DNA from 2 places in the Congregibacter litoralis KT71 genome. Region 2 is predicted to be linked to the other one. Evidence: predicted binding sites of a transcription regulator. Region 2 holds the regulator's gene; the other holds the start of a gene.

Region 1 (4,340 bases), 530 kb from region 2:
GATGTTGCCAAAGCCACTGTCATTGTTGCCGGGACCGAATACCAGGCGTCGATCCTCCGCGGTGGCGCCGCCACCCTGGCTGTTAAAACCGGCATTCCCGAGCACATCGGCGAAGGAGCCCTCGGAGGTGCTGATATCGGCGCTACTGGGCGTGACGGAGACAACATCGGCGAAGGCCATACCATTGGGCAGCAAATCCTCAACCCGCACGCTGCTCGAGGTGCCCTCGGGCACGGTGACGACAAGCTCATAGGTCACCAACTCACCGATGTGGGCCTCGCGGGCGCCACTGCTGTATCCCGGCGCAATATCAGTCACAACTTTGGTCAGAGATGGAACGTTGATGGCCGCGCTGGCGGATTCTTCGATGCGGGTAAACGGTGTTGATGGATCCGGCGTGGATGTCCAGGTGACGCCGGCCGTGTTAACGATGGTTTGGGCAGGCTCTACCGCGCTCCCGAGCTCACAGCGCAGGGTAAGAAGCGCTGTATCAGCGCCAAAGGGAGCACCCTCACTGCCATCATTCTCTGCCAGCCGGTTATCCAGCACGATCCCCGACGCAAGGGTTCCCGTGAAGCTCAGAGGCGTGCCGTTACCGTTCTCAATATCGCCGGGGGAGGGTTCGTTGCAGCTCAGGTCTGCCACTCCAGGGTCATCAATAGTGACGGTATAGGCTGGTGTGGAACCGGTGTTTTCAACGGTGACGAGGTATGTGATTTCATCAAAGGCATCGACACCGTTCACGTCGCTGTTGGCAAGTGCCGTCGAAGGATTACCCGGAGGCGCAGGGATAATCGTGGCGTTTGGGTTTGCCGCTGCAATGACGCCTTTGGTAATGGTTAGTGAGGGCGCGCCTACGGTAAGGCCGGCGGCCTTCAGTTCGGTGATGGTTCGACCGTCGGTGGTGTCGTAGCTGGTTTGCAACAGGTTGGTGAGAAAGAGGGAGTCGGCAAAGGGCGTGCCGACTACCCGCGCCGTCAAGCGAACCCGCAGACTGGTGGCGATGACAGTGGCGACATCGCCAAATTCCATGCGTATGGAGTTGTTGCTGGTGTCAGTGGTGATCGTGGGTGACAAGGCAGAAAAAGGTGTCAGGACCTGGATATCGGTCGCTGGGTTGAAATCCGCAACGTCAAACACCGGACGGGGTAAAAAATCGACGAAAACAACATTAGCGGTGTTGCCTGCGGGAATGCTTAAAGTTAATTCGAAGACAACGGCTTCCCCGGGCTCCACGGCGCTGGGGAGGGGGTTGGGCGAGAAAATTGTTTTACTCGGCACATTGGGCTCTACCGGTGCGGTGATTGCTGAACCGTCAGAGCCGCCGCCGCCGGCAGTGAGTCCGTAATCCAGAGTGACGTCGTTGTCGAAGCCATCCGATGCGAGTACGGGGCTGCCGTCGGAGTAGTTGTTGAGAATGGTCGCTTCGAACGTGAGCGACCCTCTGGCCCCATTGTTTATCGGACCACCGACCGCCGCGGTGACGTCCCACAGCAGATCGGTTTCACCGGGTGCCCCTCCCGGCATTGCGGTAGCTGTAATCGGCACGACGCTAGTGTCGATAACCAGGGCCACGGTGCCGTCAAAGCTCAGGCCATCCGCGAGGGTGTCCGTCAGGGTGATGGTGCTTGCGCCCGCACCGGGCGTATCGGGGTAGTCCGTTATCTGAAAATTGAATGCATAGGTCAGAACGCCGCCGGGGAGGCCGGTGCCCGATACGGACTTCTGCACGGCAACGTTCTTTGCAGTTACCGTGCTGCTGGCAGTGTCGCTGTCGGCGACCCCTAAATACTCGTAGCTGAAATCGACCGTGTTGGTGATGGCCAGTTCGTCGTTTGCCAATGTCTCATCGAGAACGTCGGTGATGTACACCGGCACGGTGACGGTCACGTCGCTGGTACTCGTGGCGCCGAGCACGGCGGTGCAGTTCACGGTTATTGTCGCCCCCGGTAGGGGAGGATTCAGGGGGTCGTAGGGAGCGGCTACGGCGCAGCCGGTACCGAGGGGCGCGCTGATAGTGACGGGGCCTGCCCACTGGATTTCCGGCGGAAGACTGTCCGTAAGGACGACATTATCAAGGGACACACCATCTGATATGTCGACGGTCCAGGTATAGCTGAACTCGTTGCTGGGCCCCGGAGGGCGTTCACTCTCCAGGGCACTGTTGCCTTTAGTGACGCGCGCGAGGGTGGGTGTGACCTCTGAGTCGAAGAGGGCTCCCTCAATGGGACCATTGGTGCCGGTGGTGGTGTCTCCAAATTCAAAGCCCGGCGTGATATCAAAGGGTTTATCAACACCGATATCCGAGCCCGGGTCCAGGGTTGCGCACAGGGTCATGACCAGGCCCGGCTGACCCTGATCCACAGAACCCACAGGATAGCGAACAATCCATGCCATGCCGCCGGGATTACCCGTGATAGTCGCGCCGGTGATAGGGTCGAGCAAGGTGCCGCTGGCATCGAAGGTGCCTATTTGCGTCAGCTGCGGGGCGATGTCGACGAAATCCGCAGAGAGCCCCGAGATGCCCTCATCAATGACCAGTTTCAGATAGGGGCCGAAGCCGGTGGTGCTATCACTGTTAGTGAAATTAACATCGGCGCAAAACGACTCGCCCAGCAAGGGTTGGGTAGGCAATCCCTGAACGGCGATGGTGGGAATCTGAGCGCTGGCATGGAGTGCAGAAAAACCCAGCAAAAGGGCGATGCAAACTTGAGCAAGGACCGTATGTGAAATACGAGGGGCTTTGAAACGTTTCAATTTAAGTACTCAAGAGTCCGGGGTTTTGCTTTTTTATGCTTTTCAAAGGCCTGAATTTTAACAGCAAATCACGTGCCAGATGTGTGATGAACTCCACAATTGGACGCGACTCTGCCATAGTCGAAGTCGTCCTTAAAAGTGAGTAGAGGCGCCCTATTCCTACCCGGTCCAAAATCCCCCTCCCGCACCTATTGTTGGTGTTGCTGATGTTTGCGGCTCTGCCTGCAAGGTCTGAGACATCCGACAGTGATGAGGTGCAGAGACAGACCGCTGTTTCGCCGGCGGAGGCACCAGCGGACGCTCCTCAGTTGAAGGAGTCCTCTGTCGCCCCGCAGGAGGAAGGAGAGGAAAAGCACTGGGTCGACAGCAGCCACGAATACGCCACCAATCGCGCCCAGGACCTGGTCCAATGGATGGATGATTTCTTTGGCGCCCCCGTGCGCGACGCCGAGCGCGCCGACTCCTTTGTGCGCGCCATATTTCTCGATGACTGGGACCAGCGCGATGGACACGATCTGAAGGTTCGCCTGCGGGGCCAGGTGGATCTACCAAAAATATCCGAACGTATCGACCTGGTTTTTTCCGGTGAAGAGTCTGAGCAAACCCTGACGGAGGAAGAGCGCGCCCAGGAAAACGACGTGGGCGTGCGGTTTAACTTCAGGGATAGTCGGCGCACCCGCCTGGATGCGACCTTATCCGTTAGGTCCGGTCCTGCGCTTCTGCCCGGCGTGCGTTTTCGCTATCAGCAACCCCTGACCGATAACAGCTGGGCGCGAGTTACCCAGCGACTCCAGTACCACACGGAGGACGGATATCGCTCCCTGACGAATTTTGAGGCCAACCGCATCCTGGACGACAAAAGCCTCATCCGCTGGGGGGGGGAGGGTGCGCTATCGTGAAGAAAAAGAGTTCTGGGACTACAACACGGGGCTCACCTACCGCCGTTGGCTGGATGACCACGAAAATTTCCCAGTGCCATCGAGTACTTCGTAACCGTGAGCGGTCGGGACCAGCCGGAGAACTACGAGACCAGCTACCGCCTGGGTTTCCTGTATCGAAAACAGTTTTTTCGGGAGTTTCTCTATTACGAAATAGAGCCCAGCTACAACTGGCGTCGGGATCTTTACGAAGAGAAGCGCGAGGGTGTGCTGGGCGTTGTGTTCCGCCTGGAGGTGATGCTCGACCGTGAACTGGTGGGCGGTCGATAAACCCCTCAGCTTTTTTGTCGGTCTTTTACGTAGCGCTCCCGCGCCTCCTGACACTCCGGGTCCATGAGGCCCGCGAGCAAACTGTCGGCGTCGGACCAGGAGCGCCCCAGGCCCACCTGATTGGCGGTAACCGCATCGACATGACGCTTTGTTGCCTGCACGGGGAAGGCGGGACGGCTGTTGATTGCAGCAGCGAGGTCATCGACGGCCTTGTCCAGTTCTTCGGGGGCAACACTTCGGTTGAGAAAACCCGCCGACAGAGCCTCCGCCGCGTCAAAGGGCCGACAGGTCATCACCAGCTCCTTGGTGAGTGCGGGGCCTATTTCCCGAACGAGCCTGGGAATGCCGCCCCAGGCCAGGGGGATGCCCAGATCG
Region 2 (4,340 bases):
GCGGCGCGGGCGTGAAGCCCCAGCTTATTGATGATATTGAGCTCGCTCTCGATCATGGCGCTGCCTACTGGAGCTCCCGATGGCGAAGCTGAAGTTGCGCGAGTTGGCCCTGAAAATGGTTATAAAGGCGCCTGGCCATATACACCGAGCGATGCTGGCCGCCTGTGCAGCCCAGAGCGACGGTGAGGTAGCTGCGACTGCTCTTCTGGTAGGCGGGCACCCAGCGTTCGATAAAACCCGCAATATCCTGAAACAGCTGCCCGGTAATATCGTGGTCCTCAAGGTAGGCGACAACGTCAGGATCTTCGCCGGTTTTCCGGCGCAGCTCGGTTGACCAGTGAGGGTTTGGAAGCAGTCGTAGATCAAAAATCAGGTCCGCATCGCCGGGTACGCCCCGCTTGAAACCAAAGGACTGAAAGAGGATGGCCATCTCCTCTGCTTCGGAGCCCACCAGTCTCTGGCGGATGGCATCCCGAAGCTCATAGATGGTCATGGTCCGGGTATCGAGGGTGAGGGTTGCCTGCGCGGCCAAAGGTTCCAGAAGTTCACTTTCATAGCGTATGGCCTCGGCCAACGGTAGTTTCTGGTTGGTCAGGGGGTGGCGTCGCCGGGTCTCGCTGAAACGCTTGATCAGGGTGGCTTCATCGGCGTCCAGATAAAGAATCCGCGGCTGCACCGACTCCGGCAGGGAGGCCAGGGCAGCATTAAAGCCCTGAAGGTCACGAAAAGCGTTGCGCGCGTCAATGCACACGGCAATGCCCCGAAACTGTTCCGGGAGGCCCGGTCCCGTCTCCCGCACAAGGGCGGGGAGGAGGGAAGCGGGGAGGTTGTCGATGGCGTAAAAACCCTCGTCCTCCAGCTGGTGCAGGGCGGTACTCTTCCCGGATCCCGAACGACCACTGATGATGATCAGGTCCACTAGGCGCTGCCTGCGGTCCAGTTTGTCGCCGTGTTAAACAGCTCTTCGTTGCTGCCGCAGTGGCGAAGGGCCTCCCGGAAGTCCGCCTGGGAGAAAAGCCGCGCCAGATCTGCGAGAAGGTTTAAATGCTCCTGGGTCGCCTCGCTGGGTACCACCAGGGCAAAGAGAAGATCCACATCTTCATCATCCGGCGCATCAAAGTCCGCACCGCTGGACAGGGTCAGGAGCACGCCGCAGGGCGTCTCACAGTCCCTGAGACGGCAGTGAGGTATCGCGATGCCATTGCCCAGAGCGGTGCTTCCCAGTTTTTCCCGTGCCAGCATGCCGGCGACCAGCTCATCCGGGTGGAACTCATCCCGGTCACTCCCCAGTACCTCCGCAACCAGGTCAAAGAGGTGCTTCTTGCTGCCCCCGGGTATGCGGCACAGGCTGCGTGCCGGCGTGAGCAGATCGCTGACGCTGTTGGCGGCGTGGGGTGTTTCCGGGCTCATGGTCGGGATTGCTGACATGGGTAATTCAAAAAGCTCCCTGGCGTTTAGTGGGGTCGGTTCTTTTCCTTGTGCTTGATCAGCTGTCGATCAAGCTTGTCCACAAGGGCATCAATGGCGGCATACATATCTTCCGAGTCAGCGGAGGCAAACAGATCCTTGCCGGCGATATGCACCGTGGCCTCTGCTGTCTGTACCATTTTCTCCACGATGAGTGTCACCTCGGACTTGCTGATCTGACTGTAGTGCCGCTGCAAACGTTCGAACTTTGCTTCTACGTACTCCCGCAGGGCATCGGTGACTTCGACGTGGTGTCCGCTGATTACTATTTGCATGCGCTTCTCCTTTTTCTTTCTTTCCGCTGGGTGTTTTGCAACGTTCTTGTCTTTCTGTCGTTGGATCTTTCCTTGAATCGATCTTTATACGGCTTGGCGAGCGTCACGCCGCAGCGCGCAGGGGCTACCGCCATGTTTATACAAGCCGCTTGCGCTCGTTGGACGGTGGAATGGTGAGGCTATCCCGGTACTTGGCGATGGTCCGCCGGGCGACCTGAATGCCCTGACCCTCGAGTAGTTCCGCAAGCTTGCTGTCGGAGAGCGGTTTGCGGGGATTTTCCGCGGCCACGAGTTTTCGGATGAGAGCACGAATGGCCGTGGAGGAGCAGGCGCCACCACTGGTGGTGGCCACATGACTGGAAAAAAAGTATTTGAGTTCAAAGATGCCCCGCGGCGTGTGCATATATTTACGCGTCGTTACACGGGATATGGTCGATTCATGCATTTCCACGGCCTCCGCGATGTCGTGCAATACCAGGGGCTTCATGGCCTCTTCCCCGTACTCCAGGAAGTTCCGCTGGCGCCTCACTATTTCTGTAGACACCTTCATCATGGTTTCGTTTCGACTCTGGAGACTTTTCAGAAACCATTTGGCCTCCTGAAGATTGTCCCGAAGGTAGCTGTTATCAGCGCTGTTGTCGGCGCGCTTGATCATGCCGGCGTAGTAGTCGTTGATCCGCAGTCGCGGCGCGGTGTCGGGGTTCAGCTCTACCACCCAGCGGCCCTCCTTGCGGCTGACATAGACATCGGGAACGATGTACTCCGTATCGTCGTCCCCAAACTGCTTGCCGGGCAGAGGGTCCAGGGAGCGCACGAGAGTCAGGACGCCGCGAAGATCATCTTCCGAAAGTTTCATACGGCGCATGATCTGTGCGTAGTCGCCGCTGCTCAGTTGATTGATGTGACGGTTGATCAAAATCTTTGCCTGATCCAGCCAGGGTGTCTGGGGATCGAGCTGTTTGAGCTGCAACTGCAGGCATTCCTGCAGGTCCCGGGCGAACACTCCCACGGGCTCAAACTGCTGGAGGGCGTGGAGGACGGCGGTGACCTCCTCTTTTTCGATCTCAAGTTCCGGCGGGAAAAGTTCAAGAAGATCTTCGACGCTGCTATTGAACCTGCCGTTGGCATCCGTGGCATCGATGATGGCCAGGGCCACGATGCGGTCACTGTCGGACAGGCGGGTGAGATTGAGCTGCCACCGCAAGTGATCCTGCAGACTCTCGCTGCCCCGGTTGCGGCTGTCGAAGTCAAAGTCCTCACCGGCACCTTCGGATGGGGGAGGTGCGCTCGAGGGAAGGATGTCCTCCCACTGCGTATCCACGGGCAGGTCTTCGGGCATGTTCGCCTCGAATTCTCCCTCGGCGGAGGCTTCGTCGACGTTGGCGCTCCGTTCAGGGTTGTCCATGGGGCCTTCGTGATTGCCGGAGTCTTCGCGGTCGGGTTTTTCCGGGGTATCGGCTTGCTCCTCTTCCACCTCGAGCATGGGGTTTTCCTGCAGCGCCTGTTCGATTTCCTGCTGTAAATCGAGGGTGCTCAGTTGCAACAGCCGAATAGCCTGCTGCAACTGCGGTGTCATCGTCAGCTGGTGACCGAGCTTGAGATGTAGTCCCTGCTTCATAGCGCGTCAGTCCTGCCCTATTGCGCTACGCACCGATGGTCTTGTGCCATCTGGGTGCGCTCTTACGCGCGCTCTGACCCGATTCGGGCCCGCGCGCATCCCCACGGTGAGACAGTGCATTGCTGTCCAATAGACCTGAGTGTAGGCCTGCACCGAGGTCCGTGCAACGCCTTGGCTCGCTTATTGCATTATGGTAATGAAAAATAATGAAACGTGGTGGAAGAATAGTGCAGATTGCTTGAGGGCAGTGGAGGGCAGTGGAGGGCAGTGGAGGGCAGTGGAGGGCAGTGGAGGGCAGTGGAGGGTAGCCGGATGGGTAACGCCCAGCGGCATAGCGCACCGGGCAGCTAGAGGCGAAAATTCTCGCCGAGATAGGTCTTGCGCACCTTGGCGTTTTCTAGAACGTCCTGAGGGCTGCCCTGGGCAATGATGTGGCCCTCGCCCACAATAAATGCGGTTTCGCAGATATCCAGTGTTTCCCGCACATTGTGGTCCGTAATCAGAACACCGATGCCCCGGGTCTGGAGGTGGCGGATGATGTTCTTGATGTCGCCCACAGAGATGGGGTCCACGCCGGCAAAGGGTTCATCCAGGAGAATGAACTTGGGCTCCATGGCCAGAGCCCGGGCAATCTCTACGCGACGGCGTTCGCCGCCGGAAAGTGCCTGACCAAGGCTGTCCCGGAGATGGCCGACATGAAACTCCTCAAGGAGCTCGTCGCGGCGCGTCCGGCGCTCCGCACGGCTCAGGTCTTTGCGGGTTTCCAGAATAGAGAGGATATTGTCGCCAACGCTCATGCGGCGGAAGATGGAGGCTTCCTGAGGCAGGTAACCGATACCGCGGCGGGCCCGCTCGTGCATGGGCAGGGCGGTAATACTTTCATCGTCAATCAGAATGTCACCGCCGTCCGAGGCCACGATGCCCACGATCATGTAGAAGCAGGTGGTTTTTCCCGCACCATTGGGGCCCAGGAGTCCCAC

Evidence for each region. Region 2 encodes sigma-54, which starts transcription at its own class of promoters, with help from an activator protein. Its sites were predicted from a motif close to TGGCACANNNNTTGCNNT; they were not measured.
Region 1: the regulator sigma-54 is predicted to act here: its motif matches at 2,818-2,835, upstream of KT71_RS17535 (DUF11 domain-containing protein).

Annotation. Positions count from the first base shown of each region.
Region 1 covers NZ_CM002299.1:3,860,807-3,865,146, reverse strand. Annotated here, with positions in the region: gene KT71_RS17535 (DUF11 domain-containing protein) at 1-2,757, opposite strand, end outside; gene KT71_RS17530 (hypothetical protein) at 2,964-3,656, shown strand; gene KT71_RS17525 (hypothetical protein) at 3,753-3,965, shown strand; gene KT71_RS17520 (enoyl-CoA hydratase/isomerase family protein) at 3,971-4,340, opposite strand, start outside.
Region 2 covers NZ_CM002299.1:3,331,717-3,336,056, reverse strand. Annotated here, with positions in the region: gene KT71_RS15215 (HPr family phosphocarrier protein) at 1-56, opposite strand, end outside; gene rapZ (RNase adapter RapZ) at 65-919, opposite strand; gene KT71_RS15205 (PTS sugar transporter subunit IIA) at 919-1,428, opposite strand; gene hpf (ribosome hibernation-promoting factor, HPF/YfiA family) at 1,455-1,742, opposite strand; gene KT71_RS15195 (RNA polymerase factor sigma-54) at 1,879-3,360, opposite strand; gene lptB (LPS export ABC transporter ATP-binding protein) at 3,708-4,340, opposite strand, start outside.